One region of the Pseudarthrobacter sp. genome, then DNA from elsewhere that is predicted to be linked to it. Evidence: riboswitches for the same ligand, from Rfam matches in the RefSeq annotation. Region 1 holds a riboswitch; each other region holds the start of a gene.

Region 1 (6,987 bases):
CGGGACCGCTAAAGGGGGGTTCTTCGCGGCAGCGGAGAAATCCGGCAGGGATTTCGCCGGCCGGCACCTCCCCGGTGTCCGGACCAACCACGACGGCGGCCCGGGCTCCCCTCGCAGCGGCGGCGGAGCGACGCAGCAGGGAGTCGCCGTCGTACGTCAGACTCTGCTTGGGCACGCCACCGAGCCGCGACGAACGGCCGCCGGCGAGGATGACGGCATCGAAGTCGAGGGGGTCAGCGTCCACCCTCCCAGCTTAACCGCGCAGGCAGGAATACTGCGCCGGGCTGGAACTACCGCGCGGACCGGAACAAGGCAGCCCGGAACAAGGCGGCCCGCTCAGGCAGCCCGCTCAGGCAGCAGGAACGGATCCCAGTCCGGCGTGGGCTTCTCAAGTTCCTTGATCTGCCAGATGGTGCCATGCGGCGGTTCCGGATCAAACCTGAGCTTCCAGCCCATTTCAGCCGGGGTGTGATCGCCCTTGGTGTTATTGCAGCGGAGGCACGCGGCCACCAGGTTCTCCCAGGAGTCGGCGCCGCCACGCGACTTGGGCTGCACATGGTCGATGGTGTGGGCCCCTTTGCCGCAATACGCGCAGCGGTGTCCGTCCCGCCGCAGGACGCCGCGGCGGCTGACAGCGGTGCCCTGGTTGTATCTGGGGCGGATGTAGCGGTTCAGGAGAATCACGGACGGGCGGCCCAAAATCTCCTGAGGCCCCACCACAGGGTCATCGCCCTCGGCAATAACACTGGCCTTGCCCGTGAGCACAAGCACCAGCGCCCGGCGGAAGGTGACTACCGCCAGCGGTTCATATCCAGCATTCAGAACGAGAGTGCGCATGCACGTACCTCTTTGTGGCCGCACCCGTCAGGGGCACGAGGGCCGGCTGCCCCCGGCATATCCGGGCTATGGATCGACACCACAAGAGTAAACAAAGAATCCCGGGATCAGCTAATCCCGGAAGTAACCGGGGTCACGTGTCGGGCCTGGGCGGCTGTCCGGATCGGTACGACAGGCCGGAGACAGCAAAGGACCCCCGCCGTGAGGCGGGGGTCCTTTGAACACTGAAGCTGCTGCTAGGACACGCGGATGAAGACCGGTCCTGAGCCAACATTGGCGCTGAATACAACGGTCTGGTTGCCGTTGTAACCGCCGTGGACTGCCTGACCGTTGCCGGCGTATACGGCGATGTGGGCCATGCCCGCGCCGCCGTCGGCGTAGTAGATCAGATCGCCGGGCTGGGCCTCGGCGGCGCTCACGGTCTTACCCAGGGACAGGTAGCCGGCGGGCCAGCCGTGGTAGTTGATGCCCACGGCGGCCAGGGCGTTGGTCACCAGCATGGTGCAGTCCTGGCTGACGCCGAGCTGTGCGTAAGCAGCGGACAGGATGGCAGCACCCTTGCCGCTGGCGGCGACCGGAGCCGAGGGAGCAGCCGGAGTGGCCGACGCTACCGTGATGGTTGCCGCGGCCTTGGCCGGAGCCGGAGCTTCAACAACCGGCTCGGGAGCCTCAACCGGAGCGGGCGTGGTGGTCACGGCCGGCTTCTCGTAGGAGATGGCAATGGTGGAAGCAGCGGAAATGATGGCCGGAGCGGAAACCTCAGCCTCAAGGTTCGAAGCGGAAGCACCTTCGTGCTGGACTCCGGTGTCTGCCGCGTTCGCGGCGATACCACTGGTCAGGACAAGGCCGGAAGCAGCAGCGATAACCGCAGCCTGGCGGCCCATGCCGCCGGCGTTGTCGCCGACAGCCTTGGCAATGACAGCCAGCGAGTTGGTCTTGGTGACCTCGGCGCGGTGCCGTGCAACAGTTGCACGTGTAGTCATTAATTTCTCTCTTTCGTTTTCCTCAGGACCGCGTAGGCAGTCCAAGGGCGTTGGAGGCGCCGGCATCTTGGGGGTACGCCGGCACATCCCGAACGGGGATTTAGCGAAAAGTCTCCAGCGAAGAATCGGTTCCGGCAGCACAGGGCTGCAGGAACTGCTGGATTGCAGGAACTACGGGGCCAGCGTGAAGAAGGATCCGCCGCCCGTGGATGCCACGGAGTGGAGCAGCGTGCCCTGTGACGGGTTCAGTGCGCTGATCATCATGCCGTTGCCGACGTAAATGCCAACGTGGGCGCCGCCATTCTGCATGACCAGGTCACCGGGAGCCGGTGTGGCGGTGGGCCGCATGGCCGTCCAGGCATTGGTGCGGGGAATGCTGATGCCGGCCTGGGCGTAGACCCACTGCGTGAAGCCGGAGCAGTCCCAGCCGTTGGGAGTGGTGCCGCCCCAGAGGTAGGGGTGACCGATACCGGTGTAGGCAAGTGCTGCCAGACCCGAAGCAGCAGCAGAGGAGACAGTGTCAGCGAGCTTGGAGGCCGCGGCCTCGGTTGCGGCAGCACCCTGAGCCCCGGTTTCGGAAGCCGTGGACTGCGCGCGGACCCTCTCAACCTTCGGCGCCGGCGTCGTCTTGATGACGGGGCGTTCGAAGGAAACGGTAGCCGTGGGCGCGGCAGTGACGGCAAGTGCCGTCTGCGCGGAACCGGACTCGGTAGAGGCGGAAACGCCGGCGGTGGAATCCGCGGCGTTGGCCGGAAGCCCCATGCTCAGGATCAGACCTGATGCAGCTGCGATAACAGCAGCCTGGCGACCTACGGTCCCGGCATTGGCACTGACGGCCTTGGACACGGAGCCCAAGGGGTTAGTGCGAACCGGTTGTGCGCGGTGACGCGCAGAAGTATGGCGTGAAGACACGAAGGTAGCCTCTCCCAATGCCTGCGAGGTGAGCTGTCGGATTCGGATGGGAGTCACCCGGCCGCGCTGCTTCACAGTGGAAGCTTTGCGACTTAACCCCAAGGCCTTCAGAATCGAAGACCAAAATTGGTTCCCCCGCCCCTGCCAGACGATGTCATGCGAACGGACCTTGAGCGGTGGCAGAGCTAGGCAATCCACTCAAGAACGTCAACTTCGGAAAAGTTGACGCGCTTTAGACGTTACAGGAGTTCCGAGCCAATGTCACATTCAGGTCACGGCATGTTGCTACGATTCGAGAGTTGGCCATCATTTGGGTCAGAGCCAGCCGGTGGGGTCGACGACTTCGCCATTGATCTGGACCTCGAAGTGGAGGTGGCAGCCCGTGGACGCGCCCGTGGTGCCGCTGAGGGCAACCACGTCGCCGCGGCTGACCGTCTGGCCTACCTTGACGCTGGCGGAGGAGAGGTGGTTGTAGGTGGTTTCAAGGCCATTGCCGTGATCCACCACCACGCGGTTGCCACCGCCGTACTGGTGCCAGCCAACGAAGGTCACGGTGCCGCTGGCAGCGGCCATGACGGAGGTTCCGCACTGTGCCACGTAGTCCTGGCCGCGGTGGAAGTCGCCGGAGCCGCCGGTGATGGGACTGACCCGGAACCCGAAGGGTGAGGCCGTAACCAGCTGGGCCAGCGGCGAGCCAAGGCTTCCGGCAGAGGCGGCGCGGGTAATGGATCCCGCGGACTGGGCGCTCAACAGCTGCTTCAGCTTGCCGTCGGGATCACCCTGGGTCACCACGGACGAGCGGCTGAAATCAATTTGGGCGGCGGCTTCGGCGGTCACTTCGGGCTGCGGAGCAGCGGAAACGGCTAATGCAGCCTGGCCGGGTGCCGGAGTGGCCATCACGGGGCCGGTCACAGGAACCGTCACAGTGAGAGCCAGGCCTGTTGCTGCCAGGGCGATGCCGGCCTTCTGGCCGAGGCCACTGGCGGCGGCGAAATCCGTCATCTGCCGGAAGGGTCCCCGGCGGCGGCGGGCTTCCCGCTGTGGGTCGCGGGGCCTCTCCGCGCTGAAATCCTCGGCCACTCTGGGCGCCGAGGCGGGACCCACCGCGCGACGGCGGCCCCTGGAGTATTGCGTGGTCAAGAATGTTCCTCTCTGGGTAGCCTGCGAAGTTAGCTGTCGGATTCGGGTCAGAGAGTTCAAAGACCCGGTCCGCCGTGACAAGCACTTGGCGCAGAGATATCCCGTGAGGATCCTTCGCTGGAAGAGGCTTGCTGCTGACGGACTTAACCCCAAGGCAGTCTTACGACTGCCGGTTGTGGTTCCCCCGCCTCTGCCAGTTGGTGACTGATGCACCTGATCCGCTGGCAGAGCTCGGCTCCGGATCAGGTAACGCTTTTGTATCGACGCTGAGTTTCAACTATAGGTGATTAACTTGGACAGTAACAATTCCGTTACCTTTGCGGAACCTTGCGTCGCTGCGCTATGGAACGGCCCCACGCGCGGCCCCACACGGCGGACCGCCTTCCCGTCAGCTGACGGAAACGAAGACGTGGGATGCCACTTCCGGGGGCAGCTCGAGCGCCCCTTCGATTCCCGGAACGCGCACCGAAATGTACTCCCCTACGCGCTCCAGGGACACCGTGGCACCGGGCCTGATCCCGCCTTCATCCAACTGGACCAGCAGCTCAGGTTCCACCTGGATGGGCTCAGCCAGCCGGCTGACTGTCACGTTCGACGCTGGCCCGTAGCCCTGCATCGCATCCAGGAGATTAATCACACCGGCGTCTGGGAGCGCGGGCGCCGGCCCGCCCAGGGCGGCCAGCCCGGGGATGGGGTTGCCGTACGGAGACTCGGTGGGGTGGTTGAGCAATTCGTAGATGCGCTGCTCTACGCGTTCGCTCATCACATGCTCCCAGCGGCACGCTTCATCGTGGACATAGGCCCAGTCCAGGCCAATCACATCCGCCAGGAGCCGTTCCGCGAGCCTGTGCTTGCGCATCACTTCCGTAGCGCGTTTCCGCCCGGCTTCCGTGAGCTCCAGGTGGCGGTCTCCGGAGACCACGACCAGTCCGTCGCGTTCCATCCGGCCGATGGTTTGGGACACCGTGGGTCCGGAATGCCGCAGCCGTTCGGCGATGCGTGCGCGAAGAGCAACGATGTTCTCTTCTTCAAGCTCCAAAATGGTCCGAAGATACATCTCCGTAGTATCGATCAGATCCGTCATCCAGCTCAGCTCCTCGAGCGCAGTACCTTGCGTTGTCCCACCGTATCGCGTCCCGCTCAGCGGCGAGGTCCGCTAAAAAGCTTAGCCTATTTTGAATTTGTCTGGATAATGCCCGGGCGGAGACAAAGAGTCTCATTGGCCGGACTATGACGGCCCCGGTTCCCCGCCCAATCGAGGGTTCAGGCAGAATAAGGGAGGTCCTTATGCAGTCACCGCCGACTACCGGCCACCCCACCGCCCGGACGTGAGCCACGTCCATGCCGAAATTGGAGCCCCCGTGAGCGAAACCAGCATCACTATTCCCGCCGACCTCCTGCCAAAGGATGGACGGTTCGGCGCAGGACCCTCCAAGGTCAGGCCGGAGCAGCTCGAAGCGCTCTCAGCGGCGTCCAAGACCATCCTGGGCACCTCCCACCGCCAGGCTCCGGTCAAGAACCTCGTGGGCTCCGTCCGTGAAGGCCTCAGCCAGTTCTTCCGCGCCCCCGAAGGCTACGAAGTGGTCCTCGGCGTCGGCGGCTCCACCGCTTTCTGGGACGTCGCCAGCTTCGGCCTGGTGGAAAAGAAGGCCCAGCACCTGTCCTTCGGCGAGTTCGGCTCCAAATTCGCCTCAGCCACCAACAAGGCCCCGTTCCTGGACGCCTCCTCCATCATCAAGTCCGAGCCCGGCACGCGCCCGGTATCGGCCGCCGAGGCTGGCGTGGATGTCTACGCCTGGCCGCAGAACGAAACCTCCACGGGTGTCGCGGCTCCGGTCAAGCGCGTCGCGGGCGCCGACGCCGGTTCCCTGGTCCTGGTGGACGCCACCTCCGCAGCCGGCGGCCTGGACGTGGACGTCTCCGAGGCCGATGTCTACTACTTCGCCCCGCAGAAGAACTTCGCGTCCGACGGCGGCCTGTGGCTGGGGCTCTTCTCCCCCGCCGCGCTGGAACGCGCCGCCCGGGTCAAGGCCAGCGGCCGCTGGATCCCCGATTTCCTGGACCTCCAGACCGCCATCGACAACTCCAAGCTGAACCAGACGTACAACACGCCGTCGCTCTCCACCCTGGTGACCCTCGACGCGCAGGTGCAGTGGCTGAACGCCAACGGCGGCCTGGACTTCGCGTCCGCCCGCACCGCTGACTCCGCCGGCCGGATCTACTCCTGGGCCGAGGCCTCCGAGTACGCCACCCCGTTCGTGGCCAAGCCGGAGGACCGTTCCAACGTCATCGCCACCATCGACTTCGACGACTCGATCGACGCCGCCGCGATCGCCAAGGTGCTCCGCGCCAACGGGATCGTGGACACCGAGCCGTACCGCAAGCTGGGCCGCAACCAGCTCCGGATCGCCACGTTTGTGGCCATCGAGCCGGCTGACGTCTCCGCGCTGCTGGCAAGCATCGACTACGTCGTGGGCGAGCTGCGCAAGTAGCTCACCCGCGCGAACGGACACTTGGGGCCCAGGAACCGGGGCCCCAAGTGTCCGTTCGCGCTGTCTTGTGGTGAGGCCACTTGTCAGCGTCCGACGGCGTCGTCCGGGTTTTCGTCCGGGGCGGCGCCGTTGACGTTGTCCCCCGGTTGTTGGACGCCCAGGTGGGAGACGACGCCGAAGTACCGGAGGCCACGGGCGCGCCGGTTGAAGGTGAGCCGGAGCCGCTGGGCGCGGATGATCCAGATCATTCCGATCACGGCGGCGATGATCCCGGAGGCGGCCGCAACGGAAAGCGACCACCGGGGGCCGGCGACGTTGGCCACCCATCCCACCAACGGCGCGCCGATGGGTGTGCCGCCCATAAAGATGGCCATGTACAGGGCCATGACCCTGCCCCGCATGACAGGATCGGTGGTGGTCTGGACGTAGCCGTTGGCACTGGTCATCATGGTGATTGCGAACAGGCCCACGGGCACCAGCGCCACGCCGAACCAGAAGTAGTCCGGGGCAAGCGCGGCCAGTCCCGAGGTCACCCCAAAGGCAGCCGCCGCGCCGAAGATCATCCGCAAACGGGGTTTGCCGCGGCCGGCGGAGAGCAGCGCGCCCGCCACGGAACCGATGGC
Region 2 (6,987 bases), on a different contig from region 1:
ACGTAACAATGAAAACTTGCAAGTAACAATGGGTGCAACGTTCCGCATACTGAGACAAAATGCGGATTTGTGTTACAGATCACCATTCTGATTTGGCGGCAAAATAGGAGTTGTTGTCCGTCATGGGTGCGCAAATGGCCCTCTCCGGCGAACAATGTTCGCCCTTTCGCCATATCAAGACCTTGAAATTCACCGGCCAATGACTTGCCGAGATTCCCTGCCGGGTTTTGCCGCCTGTCCAGCGGAGAAGGCGTCCGCCGGCGGATTGTCGGCGTCCCGCCCGGCCCCCAGATCGCCCATCCAGCTCGCTAGGCTGGGATTCACAGCGTGCGCACAGGAACCCCATAGCGCGGGCTAACCGAATGATCGGAGAGTTGTCCCATGGCCACTTCGCACTCCATGACCAACAACCTTCCACAACTGACCCACCCGGACGGCTCCCCCATCCGCGCCCTGGTGGTTGACGACGAACCCAGCCTTTCCGAGCTCATGAGCATGGGGCTGCGCATGGCCGGCTGGTCCGTTGCGGTGGCTTCGGATGGCCCGGAGGCCGTCAAGCTTGCCAAGGAGTTCCGCCCGGACGTCCTGGTGCTGGACGTGATGCTGCCAGGGTTCGACGGCGTTGAGCTGCTGGGCAGGATCCGCGCCTTCGCGCCGGAGGTACCTGCGCTTTTCCTGACTGCCAAGGACGCCGTCCAGGACAGGATCGTGGGCCTGGCGGCCGGCGGGGACGACTACGTGACCAAGCCGTTCAGTATGGAAGAGGTCCTGCTGCGGCTGCACCGCCTTGTCCAGCGCTCCGGCGTTGCCGCGATGGACACTGCCGAACTTGTGGTGGGCGATCTTGTCCTCAACATCGACACCCGCGAAGTGACCCGTGCGGGCGACGCCCTCCAGCTCACCGCCACCCAGTTCGAGCTGCTCCGGTACCTCATGGAGAACCCCAAACGCGTCATCAGCAAAGCCCAGATCCTGGACCGCGTCTGGAACTATGACTTCGGCGGCCAGGCCAACATTGTGGAGCTCTACATCTCCTACCTGCGCAAGAAAGTGGATGCCTTGCACCCGCCCATGATCCATACCGTGCGGGGCGCCGGCTACGTCATCAAACCGGCTGAGTAACAGCTCCATGTCCTCGCCGCGAGCAACCCCAGCACCAGCCCGGAGCTGGCTGAAACCGGACACCTGGCATCTGCGCACGCGCCTGATCCTGTTGGCCATGGCCCTGCTGGTGGCCATCTGCGGCGCCGTGGGGCTGTTCAGTTACGCCTCCATGGATTCCTTTCTCACGGGTCAGCTGGATGAACAGCTGAGCCAGGCCGCCAAACTCTCGAACGGTCCGGGCCGCCCGCCCCTGGGCGGATTCAACGGCAGGCCGGACCCGCTTGACTCCCGCGGGCAGAGTGTCGGAACGCTGAATGCGCGGATCCTGAACGGCCAGATCCCCAGTGGCGGTTTCCTGGACTCGGACACCACACGCCTACCCCTCGACTCCGAGGACAAGCAGACCCTGCTGGCGCTGACGCAGAACGGCATCCCCGTGAACCGCTCGCTGTCCAACGGGGATTACCGGATTGTGGCCGTCCAAACCGGCTACGGCGATGTCCTTGTCACGGGCCTTCCGCTCGCCGCCAAGGAGAGCACGCTGGCATCGCTGGTGTGGACCTTTGTGTTTGTCTCCTTGGGCGGCCTGGCGCTGATCGGACTGGCAGGAACAGTGCTGATCCGGCGCACCATGAAGCCGCTGGAGCAGCTTTCCGAGGTGGCAACCCGGGTGGCCCGGCTCCGGCTGGACGCGGGCGAGGTGGCACTCGCGGTGCGCGTCCCGCCGTCGAACTCCAACCCCGGAACCGAAGTGGGCAGCGTAGGGCACGCCCTGAACCTGATGCTGGACAACGTCGCCAGTGCCCTCGAGGCGCGGCAGCGGAGCGAGACCAAGGTGCGGCAGTTCGTTGCCGACGCTTCCCATGAGCTGCGCACCCCGCTGACCGCCATCCGCGGGTACACGGAGCTGATGCGGATGACCGAGGACTTCACGCCGGACGGCCGGAAATCCCTGGCCCGGGTCCAAAGCCAGTCCGAACGCATGACCACCCTGGTGGAGGATCTGCTCCTGCTCGCCCGGCTCGATGAGGGCCAGCCCCTGAAGCTCAGCGAAGTTGACCTCACACAACTCGTGATCGAAACCGTCAGTGACGAGAAGGTCATCGCCCCGGACCACCAATGGCGCCTTGAACTGCCTGACGAGCCGCTCGCCGTCACGGGTGATGCATCCCAACTGCGTCAGGTGCTTGTCAACCTGCTATCCAATGCGCGCAAGCACACGCCGCCGGGAACCACCGTGGTCACCGCTGTCACGAAGTCTGCCAATGGCGGCGCAGCGGTGACGGTAACGGACGACGGCGGGGGCATCCCTGCGGAGTTCGTTGACCACGTTTTCTCCCGGTTTGCCCGCGCAGACGCGGCGCGCAAGGGTACGGCGCCGGCCTCGGGCGCCGGGGCGTCCGAAGGCACAAGTGGCTTGGGCCTGGCCATTGTCCAGTCGATCATGGAGGCCCATGGCGGGAGCGTGGAAGTGACATCACGGGCCGGACGGACGGAGTTCGCATTGCTCTTCCCTGCCGGCGCGCTGGCGCAACCCACTGACGCCCGAGCGCAGCAAGGCGACACACCATCGCCGTGATTCCCGTTACCAAAATGTGACTTAAGGTTCCAGCTCCTGTAGCGTCGATGACGTGTGGTTCCCGTTTGGGCCGCATATCCGGATGACGCCAAGCTCTGCCGCTTCCCGGATTCCGTTTTCAGAGGCAGAGGCGGGGGACCCACCGTCCCGGGCACCAAGTGCCCTTTGGGGTTAAGCCAACACGTGATTGTGCCGTGTGGCCGGATGCCCTCATCCGAACCCGACAGCTAACTCCGCAGGTGTGAGAGGCGATCCATCATGTCTGAATTCAAGGTACAAACGCGCCCGCAGGGCGACACAAAGTCCCACAGCCACCGCAAGCAGACGCGCTTCGGTGCAGCTATGTCCCCATTGTCCAAGGCCGCGCGGATTCCCTCCGTGGGCCAGCGCGTCGCGGTGTTCGCGACGGCGTGCGCCCTGCTGGTCGGCGTCAGCGCCGCGGCACACGCTTCCGAGTCTGCGTCGCTTGCGGCCAGCGCGGACCAGGCCGCCGAACAAGCCAGCGCCCAGTCGAAGCTGAGCTTCGAGACAGCCGAGATCCAGCCCCCGGCCTCCCCGGAAGCTGCGCCGGCCGAGATCAACGTCGCGCCCCAGGCCGCCGAACCGGCACCTGCCCCGGTCCCGGAGCCCGCTCCGGCTCCGGCCCCGGAACCTGCGCCCGCGCCTGTTGTGGCAGTCAACGACCCCGCAGGAGCGCAGGCCTACGCTGCTGGCCAGCTGGCGACGTACGGCTGGTCCGCTGACCAGATGCAGTGCCTGCAGACGCTGTGGACCAAGGAATCCGACTGGACCACCACGGCCACCAACGCCAGCAGCGGCGCGTACGGCATCGTCCAGTCATTGCCTGCTGAGAAGATGGCTAGCGCCGGTGCGGACTACATCACCAACTACCGCACGCAGATCAACTGGGGCCTGAACTACATCCAGGAGCGCTACCAGTCACCGTGCGGGGCGCTGAACTTCCACCTGTCGCACAACTGGTACTAGGCCGACCGAGCGGCGCCGGCGGATCACGAAAGTGATCCGCCGGCGTCAAAGCCGGAAAGAGTCAAAGCCGGAAAGAAATGAGCTGCCGTCCCGCGGCGTCCGTTTCCACGGAGGCCGTCACGGCACGGTAATCCGCGATATGCAGCACGCCTGCTGGCAATTCGCCCGCATTCGGACCCACGGCCACCGTCCGGATACCCGCAGCAACGCCTGCCGCGATTCCGGCGGGCGCATCCTCGAACACCACGGCGTCATCCGGTTTCACGCCCAGCAGCCCGGCGGCCATCAGATAGCCTTCCGGGTGCGGCTTGCCCCGTGTGACCAGGTCCGCCGTCACGGCCGTGGCCGGCATGTCCAGCCCGGCAGCGTCCATGCGGATGTCTGCCAGGGTCCTGTCCGCTGAAGTCACCAGCGCCACTGCCTGGGCCGGGAGGCTGCGAAGCAGGTCGGCAGCCCCCGGCAACGCGATGATACCGGCCGTCCGCACCCGTTCCATCGCACCCAGTTCCTCGGTGAGGGCCGCGACGTCCGCTCCCGCCGGCGCGAAACGGCGCACGGTATCGGCAGCCTGGACGCCGTGCGAAGTGCGCAGGATTTCGGCGATGTCCAGGCCGTACCGGGCCGCGAATTCTCCCCAGACCTCCTCCACTACTGCCGTGGAGTCCACCAGTGTGCCGTCCATATCGAAAAGGACGGCCCGGCAGGTCAGTGTTCGTGCGGCGGCAGGTGCTCGTGTGGCGGTAGGTGTGGGGATGTTCATGCTGCCTATTTTGCCTTAGGCGTTACCGGCTCAGGCGTCGCGACCCGGGCGCCGCCCTCAGGCGTCACGGCCCGGGATGTACTGCACCGCCCACTTGTTTCCGTCGGGATCCGCGAAGTAGACGAAGTGCCCCCAGTCCTGGATGTCGATGTCGCTGACCTCCACACCGTTGCCCTTGAGGTGGTCGTGGGCAGCCTGGATGTCGCTGACCACCATCTGCAGGCTTGGGGCTGTGCCCGGAGGGGCGTCATTGAGGCCCTCGCCAATACAAATGGAGCAGGCGGATCCCGGCGGGGTCAGCTGGACGAAACGAATGCCATCCATGGGCCGCTCGTCGAAATCCGGGTTGAATCCAACTTTGTTGACATAGAAATCCTTGGCCCGGTCCACGTCGGATACGGGCACAAAAACGAGTTCAAGTTTCCAGTCCATGCGCCACAGGCTAACGGCGGCGGCAGGAAAGCGGAAGACTTACATTCTGGAGCAGCCCGTACTAGCCGGCGATGCCGTACAGGCGGTCGCCGGCGTCGCCGAGCCCGGGAACGATGTAGGACTTCTCGTCGAGCCGTTCGTCAATGGAAGCCAGCACGATGGTCACGTTGGCCTCGGCCAGTTCCTCTTCGAGCTTGGCCAGGCCTTCCGGCGCGGCCAGGAGGCAAATGCACGTGACGTCTGAGGCGCCGCGCTTGAACAGGAACTTGATGGCTTCGCGCAGGGTTCCGCCGGTGGCAAGCATCGGATCCAGAACAAAGATCTGCCGGTCCGTCAGGTCCTCAGGGAGCCGCTCCGCGTACGTGATGATGTCCAGGGTTTCCTCATCGCGGGCCATGCCCAGGAAACCCACCTCAGCGGTGGGGACCAGCTTGGTCATGCCCTCGAGCATGCCGAGCCCGGCGCGCAGGATGGGAACCACCAGAGGCGTGGGCTTGGTGAAAGCGGTGCCCACTGTGGTGCTGACCGGCGTCTCGATGGTGACCGGCTGGGTGCGGACCTCACGGGTGGCTTCGTAGGCCAGGAGGGTCACCAGCTCTTCCGTCAACTGCCGGAAGACCGGTGACGGAGTGTTCTTGTCCCGCAGGACGGTGAGCTTATGGGCGACCAGCGGGTGGTCCACAACGAGAGTGCGCATGCGTCAAAACTATCACCCGCGCGCGCAGCGTCCGGCCCGGAATCAGCTCGACGGATCGTCCCGCAGGGCGGGGTGTTCGAACGTGGGTGCCGGGCCCGCGTGCTCGCGTTTCCGCAGCAGGTGGAACAGCCGGTGCGCCAGGATCACCATGCCCACCCAGGCCAGGCCGAGGAACCAGCCGGCCATCACATCGGTCAGCCAGTGATGGCCGAGGAACACCCTGCTCAGGCCCATGGCGATGATGAAGATCACGCCGGCGGTGATGGCGGTGATGCGCGCCCAGAGCACTTCGAACTGGAGGCACATGACGTACACCAGCACACCGATCACCACCGTTGTATTCAGGGTGTGGCCGCTGGGGAACGACGGCGAAGTCTCGTACGGAGGGACAGCTTCGGCGTGGTCCGGGCGAGTGCGGCCCACCAGCCGCTTGCCCACCGTGGTGGCCAGCGTGGAGACGGCCGCGGCGCCGCCCACCAGGATGATGGGCCGCCAGGTCCGGCTCAGGAACGTGAGCCAGGCCGTAAGTATGCTTGCAAGGATGGGCATGCCGATGCCTCCGCCGATGTTGGTGAAAGCCGTCACCCCGGCATCCAGTGCGGGGTTCCGCAGGCCCTGGGACAGCTCCAGCGCGGGCAGGTCCAGGGCGGTCAGTCCCTCTTCATCCACCACGTTGTTGTAAACCTCGGCACCCAGGAGCGCCATGGTCACCACCAGCGCTCCCCCAACCAGCATGGTGATCCACAGCGCGGCGTACGGTTTGAACCATTGGCCCAGACGGTCCCTGAACGTGTCCACTATGCCTCCCCGGCGTTAATGCTTTGCAGGCTGGATATCCTTCGAAACTATCATTGAGCCATGGTCGCCGCAGAAAAGAACCACCTCGAATGGATGGGTCTTGCCCTGGACGAAGCCCGGCGCGCGCTGGCCACCGAGGACGTGCCGATCGGCGCCGTGGTGATTGGGCCCGACGGCGCCGTGCTGGGTTCCGGACGGAACCAGCGGGAAGAGCTGGGAGACCCCACTGCCCACGCAGAGATAGTGGCCATCCGGCAGGCGGCGGACCGGTTGCGTGCCTTGTCCAAACTCGACGGCGGCACCGGGGACGGCTGGCGGCTGGCCGACTGCACGCTCGTGGTGACTCTGGAGCCGTGCGCCATGTGCGCCGGCGCCGTGGTCCTGGCCAGGATTCCCCGCGTGGTCTTCGGTGCCTGGGATGAGAAGGCCGGAGCGGCGGGCTCGGTATTCGATATCCTCCGCGAGCGCCGGCTCAACCACTGGGTTGAGGTCTACGGCGGCGTCCGGGAAGAGGAGTGCGGTGCGGTCCTCAGGGACTTCTTCGCAGCGCACCGCAGCCGGCTGTAACGGGTCGTAGGCGGGCTGCAATTCGTCTCGGGCCTGCTGTAGCGCTCTCACCTGCCTGCACGA
Region 3 (6,987 bases), on a different contig from region 1:
CTACCGCGCCGGCGCAATGACGCACCGCACGTTTACCCGCCGGGTCGCATTCATCATGGGAAGCATGGCGGCGGCATCGGGCGCGATGCTGCTCGTCGGATGCACACCCGAGGAAGTCCCACGCAGCACCGACCCCATGCCCACACCCACGCCGTCATCGTCGACGGCGGGCCCCGGCACTGCTTCTGCCGGTGCTGTGCCGGGGGCCAAGAGCCCGCTCTCCGTCCCGGAGGGCGCCGGAGGGCTGACGACGGCGACCGTGCGGTTCCCGGCCGACGGAACCGAGATCAGTGGGTACCTCGCCCGGCCCGAATCCGGTGCAGCCGGCCCTGCGGTGCTGGTCTGCCACGAAAACCGCGGCCTGACCCCGCACATCCAGGACGTTGCCCGCCGCTTTGCCAAAGCCGGGTACGCGGCGCTGGCCCTTGACCTGCTCAGCAGGGAAGGCGGCACAGCCAGCCTTGACTCTGACGCCGTGTCGGGTGCACTGACCCGAGCCGGGGCACAGCGCCATGTTGCTGACTTCGCCGCCGCCTTTGACTACCTTCAGGCCCAGGACTTCGTGGACTCCGGACGCATCGCCATGAACGGGTATTGTTTCGGCGGCGGCATCACGTGGCAGGCGGCAACCGAGCTGGCCGGACTGAAGGCCACCGCCGCGTTCTATGGGCCGGCGCCGGACCTGAACAAGGTGCCGGCCATCAAGGCTGCGGCGTTCGGTGTGTATGCCGAACGCGACCAGCGGATCACCGGCGCGATGCCCGCCCTTCGTGACGCCTTGGTGGCTGCCGGGGTCCGCCACCAGATCACCGTCTACCCCGGCGTCGACCATGCCTTCCACAACGACACCGGCGAGCGCTACAACGAAACCCAAGCCACGGCTGCCTGGAACGACACCCTCGCCTGGTTCGGACAGCACGTCTGAGCAGCACGTCTGATCCGCCGCGGTCTGGGCTGTCCTGCCACGGGTAGTCTTGAAGCATGAGCACCGCAATCCCACTAACGCTCACCTTCGGCGGGCGTTTCGCCCGCGAACTCGGGGAGCTGGCGGTTCCCTGGCAGGCGGAGGAAGCACCTGACCCGCAGCTGCTGGTCCTGAACGAGCCGTTGGCCACCGAGCTGGGCTTCGACCCGTCCTGGCTGCGGACGCCCGAGGGGACGCGGCTGCTCATCGGCAACCAGATTCCTGACGGTGCCACACCCGTGGCCCAGGCCTATGCCGGCCACCAGTTCGGCGGCTACTCACCCCTGCTCGGCGACGGGCGGGCCCTCCTGCTGGGGGAGGTCACGGACATCCACGGGCAGCTTCGGGACATCCACCTCAAGGGCTCCGGCCGGACACCGTTCGCCCGCGCGGGTGACGGTCTCGCCGTCGTCGGTCCCATGCTGCGCGAGTACATCGTCAGCGAAGCCATGCACGCCATGGCCATCCCCACCACGAGGTCCCTCGCCGTGGTGGCCACGGGCCGGCCCGTCCGCCGCGAAACGATGCTGCCCGGGGCCGTGCTCACCCGGGTGGCCAGCAGCCACCTGCGGGTCGGCAGCTTCCAGTTCGCCCGCGTCAACGGCGAGGCGGACCTTCTGAGCCGTCTGGCGGATCATGCCATCAGCCGCCACTACCCGGACGCGGCGCTTGCCGACAAGCCCTATCTCGCGTTCTTCGAGGCGGTCATAGCCGCGCAGGCGTCCCTGGTGGCGCAATGGATGCTGGTGGGCTTCGTCCATGGCGTGATGAACACCGACAACATGGCCATCTCCGGCGAGACCATCGACTACGGTCCCTGCGCTTTTATGGACGCGTTCAACCCCGGCGCGGTCTACAGCTCCATCGACGCGGACGGGCGCTACGCCTACGCCAACCAGCCGGTCATCGCCGAATGGAACCTCACCCGGCTCGCTGAAGCACTCCTGCCCCTGCTCCATGAAGACCAGGACCAGGCCGTGGCGCTCGCCGTTGAATCCCTCGGCGGCTTCCGCGCCCTGTACAGCGTTGCCTGGTCGGCAGGCATGAAGTCCAAGCTTGGGCTGCGCCCGGACACGCACGACGACGTCGCGTCGTCCCTGGTGGACGGCGTGCTGGCGCTGCTCCAGGAAGGCCAGGTGGATTACACCTCCTTCTTCCGGGGCCTCGGCTCGGCGGCCCGCGGTACGCCGGAAACTACGCGGTCCATGTTTGCGAACCCCGAAGCCTTCGACGCCTGGGCCGCACGGTGGCTGGCCCTGGCGCCGGACGCGGACCTGATGGACCGGGTCAACCCCGTCTACATCCCCAGGAACCACCTGGTTGAAGAGGCTCTGGACTCGGCTATCGCCGGCGACCTGGACCCATTCAACCGGTTGGTGGACGTCCTGGCCGATCCGTACACGCAGCGCCCCGGGCTGGAACGCTACGCCGGCCCCGCCCCTGAAGACTTCGGGAGCTATCGGACCTTCTGCGGGACCTGAGAGAACACCAGGGATGGACGACGGCGGCGCGGGGCTGGGTGCCGCCCGCCGCCGTCGAGCATGGTCGGATCACGCTACGCGGACGAAGGACGCTCCGGCGAGCCAGCTGATCGAGTGCACTTCGGTTTTGTAACCGTCCACCCCGCCACTGACAACCTGGCCGTTGCCGGCGTAGACGCCCACATGGCCGGCCGTGATGACCAGGTCCCCTGCGGCCGGTGTGCCCACCACCGGGCCGTACTGGAAGAACTGGCCGGGAGCCAGGTCACCCACGCTTTTACCCACCGAGCGCAGCGCCTTCTCCACCATGGCGGTGCAGTCCTGCTGGATGCCGAGCTGGGAGTTGGCGGAAGCCAGGATGGCCGCGCCGAGCGAGCCGGCCGGAGCCTGGGCCGCCGGTGCGGACGTTGAGGCCAGCCTTATGCCGGTGTTGGTGGGGGAGGCCGGCGCCGCCGCGGGAGACGCTGCGGGAGCCGGTGCGGTGTAGCCGGCACCAGGGATCAGGATCTGGTCGCCGGGGTAGATGATGCTGGTCAGCGAGAGTCCGTTGGCGGCAAGGACGTCGTTGAGCGGGACGCCGTTGGCGGCGGAAATCTGGCCCAGCGTGTCACCCGAAACGACTGTGTGGACGTTGGCCGCGGCGGGGGCTGCTGCAGCGGAAGTCGAAGCAACAGCGGCCGGAGCCGCTGCCGCCGCACTGGTCTGGACCTGAGTGTTGGCAGTCCCGGAGTTGTCCGGGCCGTGGACGCCGGCCTGAGCCGGGACGCCAATGCTGAACAGCAGGCCGGATGCAGCAACAGCCACCAGGGCCGGCCGGCCAAACGTCAGGGGGTGTGTTTTGGCCGCAGTGGCCAGGCCAATGAGGACGGTAGAGCGGGCAGGAACCGCACGAAGGCGTGCGGCAGCGGAATTCTTGGACACGGTTGATCGCCTCTCCCATGCCTGCGGGGTGAGCTGTCGGGTTCGGGTCGGAGATACCCGGCCGGTAGCGCCGCCGCACGGGACGGAGCGATACCGACTTAACCCCAAGGCTTCGAAAAGCCGTGGAAACGTGGTTCCCCCGTCCCTGCCAGCTGGAAAGCGACTGGATCCCGGTCAGCGGCAGGGCTCGGCATACTGGCGGGAATGTCCCGGCTTGAGCCGGGCCACCGTTTGACCATAACTTCCAGTTATCGGCAATGTCACATTCCGGTAACGGAATGTAGGCGTGAAATCCACCCGCGCTTCATCTCGGATTCCCTCCCTCCTCGGTAACGATGTTGCAGGTCAGGCCCCGTAATCCGTATATGCCCGGTAAGCTCACCAACTATGTCCCGGATTGTTCAAAAAATGCGGCTGCCCGCCCTCGCCGGCCTGCTGGCGGTCGCCCTGGTGGGGTCGGCTGCGCTGCTTCCCTCGCATGCCGACGACGACGCGCCGCCCGGCGGGTATCCCTCGTGGCAAGACGTGCAGAACGCCAAGAAAAGCGAGGCCGGCAAAGCGGCAGAAGTCACCAGGATCAACGGGCTGCTGGGCGGACTCCAGGCTGAAGCAGAGGCGCTGGGCAATGCGGCCGTAACGTCCGCCGCGGAGTACGCCAAGGCCGAAGCGGCACTTCAGGCCGCCACTTCCACTGTGGACGCACTCACGGCCCAGACGGCACGCGCCGCGGCCGAACTGGGACAGTACAAGAAGGAAATCGGTGCTCTGGCGGCCCAATCGTACAAGACCGGTGGAACCAACATGGGTTTCTTCGTTGCCCTCGACGCCGTGCAGAACAACAGCATCCACGGCCTGAATATCGTCCAGATCGTCAGCGATAAGACTGCGGCCCTGGTCAACAAATCTGCAAGCGCCGAACGCATTTCCCGTGCCCTGGCCGATCAGGAGCAGGCGGCCAGGGCCGAGCGCGAGCGCCTGTCCGGCGAGGCCAGAACCAAGCTCGACGCCGCCCAATCCGCCCAGCAGGCCATGTCCCGGCAGATCGCGGAGCAGCAGGAGCACGGCCTGGAACTGACCGCGCAGCTGGCCTCCCTCAAAGGGACCACGGCTGCCGTGGAGGGGGAGTTCCGGCAGGGCCAGGTGGCCTTGGCCGCGTATGAAACGGCGCAGGCCGCCAAGCGGGCCGCGGCGCAGGAACAGGCACGCCAACAGGCGGAGGCGGCAGCCAAGGCGGCGGCCCTTGCCGCTGCACAGAAACCGGCTCCGGCCCCGCCTGCTGTACCGGGCGTGCCCGCCCCGCCTCCGGTCCCGAGCCCGACGCCGGTCCCGCCGCCCGTCGTCGTCGTGCCTTCCGTTCCGGGAGGCGCTGTCAACGACCCCGCGGGCGCCAAGAACTACGCGGCCGGGCAGCTCGGCGCCTACGGCTGGGGCCAGGACCAGTTTCCGTGCCTGGCGTCGCTGTGGACCAAGGAGTCGAACTGGCTGACCACTGCCACCAACCCGTACTCGGGCGCATACGGGATCGCCCAGTCGCTGCCGGCCAGCAAGTATGCCAGCGCCGGCAGCGACTGGCTCACGAGCTACCGGACCCAGGTCAATTGGGGCCTGTCCTATATCGCTGACCGCTACGGGTCACCGTGCGGCGCGTGGAACCATTCCGTGGCCAACAACTGGTACTGACTTGCGGGGGACGGCAGCCGCGTCACGTTCCCGGTGCCTTGGCGAATACCGCGGCGCTGAGGAATTCAATGCCGACGAAGGCTTCGTCGCCGTCCACCCAGGCGTCATGTCCGGGCGGAATGGTGTAGGAGTCGCCGGCGCTGATGCTGATCCGGGTGCCGTTGGTGGTCTCGACGTTGAGTGCCCCGGAAACGCAGTATCCGACGTGGTTGTTCTGGCAGGACTCGGTCTGGACCACCGGCTTGATGCAGTCCGACCAGCGCCAGCCGGGACTGAACGTGAACCGGCCAACGGTGTAGTCGCCGAGGTTGACTACGTCCACTTCGGTTTTGTCCGGGCGGCGCTTCTCATCCGGCGTGTTGTGGGATTTGACTGCCAGTGTGGTGACGACGTTGGTAGGCATGGCACGCAGACTTTCTCTGTTGATTCTGTGTCCATCAGCTGTCTGTCCCTGGCTGCCAGACCGCATCTGAGGCGCTTACGATTGCCAGCATGCTCCCGCCGACGGCGCTTGTCGAGACCCAAACCACTAGGCTTTTCCCATGCCCGATTTTGAACGGTTCCGGGTTCTGCTGGAAGAAGAGCGCACCCGGAAACTCGCGCTCCTCCCCGCCCTCCGTGCGGACATTTCGTCGGCCAACGCCGCCCGCCAGGATTCCAACGTGGATGACGAGCACGACCCCGAGGGTTCCACCATTGCGTTCGAGCTGTCGCAGGCCTCGGCGCTCCTGAAGCAGAGCAGTGCGGGACTTGACCAGGTGGACGCGGCCCTGGCGCGGATTGCGGCGGGCACCTACGGCACGTGCGCCGTGTGCGGGGACCCCATCGCGGAGGGACGGCTCGAAGCCCGCCCGTCGACGCCGTTTTGCATCCTCCACGCTGCCGCCGGTCGGCAGGGACGGTAGCGGCGCCGTGAACCCAGATGTCGTGGACTCCAATGCCGTGACTTCCGGTTGCCGTGAGAGGGAGGGGGCTGTGAACGGGCGCGTGCAGGACGCTGCTGGCTTCATCGATGCCACCCTGCAGAATGAGGGCGCCTGGTACCGGGCGGAGGACGTGGAGGCCCGGGTGGGCGGGGTCCTGGGTTCCTGGGGATCGTCAGTGGGAGCCGTACGCGGCACCGTCCGCGATGCCGGCAGGAAGTTCAAGGATCTTGGCCACGATGAGGTGACCGCTTTGGCATCCCTACTCTGGGGCCGGCCCGGTCCCGGCAGGCGGCCGGTCTATGAGAGGCGGCTCGCCGCCGTGGTGCTGCTGCAGTCCCGGGTTGCCCTTCTTCGCCACTCTGACCTGACCCGGCTGGAGGGCTTCATCAGAACCGCGCAGACCGGTGAGCTGGTGGCCCCCCTGATTGCCGACGTTGTGGTTCCGTTGCTGCAGGGACTGGGCGAAAGCGGCCGCCAGCGCGCCGACGTCGTCATCGCCCGCTGGCACCAGGACCCCGACGATTCGCTTCGCCACGCTGCCCGGCTCATCGCGTCTCAGGGACCCGACCTGCAGCGCATTTCCGGGAACCGCGACGCGGAACGCGACTGACCCCTGTTCCCCAGTCCCCGTCAGTCGTACTCTGGGGCTTGGAGGTGATTGCCATGGAGGCAGCGCAGGGCGACAGGATTATCGTCCGGGGGAGGACCGTCGGATCTTCGGACCGGCACGGCGTGATCGTGGAAGTCCGTGGTCAGGAAGGTCATCCGCCCTACCTGGTCAGGTTCGACGACGGACACGAAACCGTTATGTACCCGGGCGGTGATTTCGCCATCGAACGCGGTCACGCGGGACAGACCGGCTGACGCGCCGCGGGCGGCCGCGCGTCCGGGCCACCGGGCCACCGGGCACCTGTCAGACTGGTGGAATGGATCACTCCTTGGCTGCCACGTCCCCTGACGCGAACCTCACGATTCCGCCGGTCCGGACCGGTCCGCGGGACCCCGGTGACGCCTG

Evidence for each region. A riboswitch is a leader RNA that binds a small molecule or an ion and turns the genes downstream of it on or off. The one in region 1 is predicted to bind cyclic di-AMP.
Region 2: it holds a riboswitch for cyclic di-AMP, as region 1 does, so the genes downstream of both, V6M49_RS08935 (hypothetical protein) here and V6M49_RS02555 (C40 family peptidase) in region 1, are expected to answer to the same signal.
Region 3: it holds a riboswitch for cyclic di-AMP, as region 1 does, so the genes downstream of both, V6M49_RS03775 (C40 family peptidase) here and V6M49_RS02555 (C40 family peptidase) in region 1, are expected to answer to the same signal.

What each region holds. Positions count from the first base shown of each region.
Region 1 is NZ_JAKFFD010000028.1:13,438-20,424, reverse strand. Features, by position in the region: gene mobA (molybdenum cofactor guanylyltransferase) at 1-244, opposite strand, end outside; gene V6M49_RS02565 (HNH endonuclease) at 337-837, opposite strand; gene V6M49_RS02560 (NlpC/P60 family protein) at 1,074-1,820, opposite strand; gene V6M49_RS02555 (C40 family peptidase) at 1,992-2,666, opposite strand; cyclic di-AMP (ydaO/yuaA leader) riboswitch at 2,737-2,899, opposite strand; gene V6M49_RS02550 (M23 family metallopeptidase) at 3,048-3,872, opposite strand; cyclic di-AMP (ydaO/yuaA leader) riboswitch at 3,876-4,094, opposite strand; gene V6M49_RS02545 (metal-dependent transcriptional regulator) at 4,261-4,956, opposite strand; gene serC (phosphoserine transaminase) at 5,234-6,364, shown strand; gene V6M49_RS02535 (MFS transporter) at 6,448-6,987, opposite strand, start outside.
Region 2 is NZ_JAKFFD010000113.1:4,961-11,947, reverse strand. Features, by position in the region: gene V6M49_RS08950 (hypothetical protein) at 1-91, shown strand, start outside; gene V6M49_RS08945 (response regulator transcription factor) at 382-1,122, shown strand; gene V6M49_RS08940 (sensor histidine kinase) at 1,130-2,683, shown strand; cyclic di-AMP (ydaO/yuaA leader) riboswitch at 2,784-2,936, shown strand; gene V6M49_RS08935 (hypothetical protein) at 2,942-3,670, shown strand; gene V6M49_RS08930 (HAD-IA family hydrolase) at 3,732-4,430, opposite strand; gene V6M49_RS08925 (VOC family protein) at 4,488-4,862, opposite strand; gene upp (uracil phosphoribosyltransferase) at 4,924-5,559, opposite strand; gene V6M49_RS08915 (phosphatase PAP2 family protein) at 5,602-6,294, opposite strand; gene tadA (tRNA adenosine(34) deaminase TadA) at 6,418-6,924, shown strand.
Region 3 is NZ_JAKFFD010000038.1:53,110-60,096, reverse strand. Features, by position in the region: gene V6M49_RS03785 (dienelactone hydrolase family protein) at 1-925, shown strand, start outside; gene V6M49_RS03780 (protein adenylyltransferase SelO) at 982-2,445, shown strand; gene V6M49_RS03775 (C40 family peptidase) at 2,515-3,366, opposite strand; cyclic di-AMP (ydaO/yuaA leader) riboswitch at 3,370-3,538, opposite strand; gene V6M49_RS03770 (lytic transglycosylase domain-containing protein) at 3,754-5,046, shown strand; gene V6M49_RS03765 (cupin domain-containing protein) at 5,069-5,449, opposite strand; gene V6M49_RS03760 (TraR/DksA family transcriptional regulator) at 5,589-5,951, shown strand; gene V6M49_RS03755 (DNA alkylation repair protein) at 6,022-6,582, shown strand; gene V6M49_RS03750 (DUF1918 domain-containing protein) at 6,636-6,836, shown strand; gene V6M49_RS03745 (NUDIX hydrolase) at 6,899-6,987, shown strand, end outside.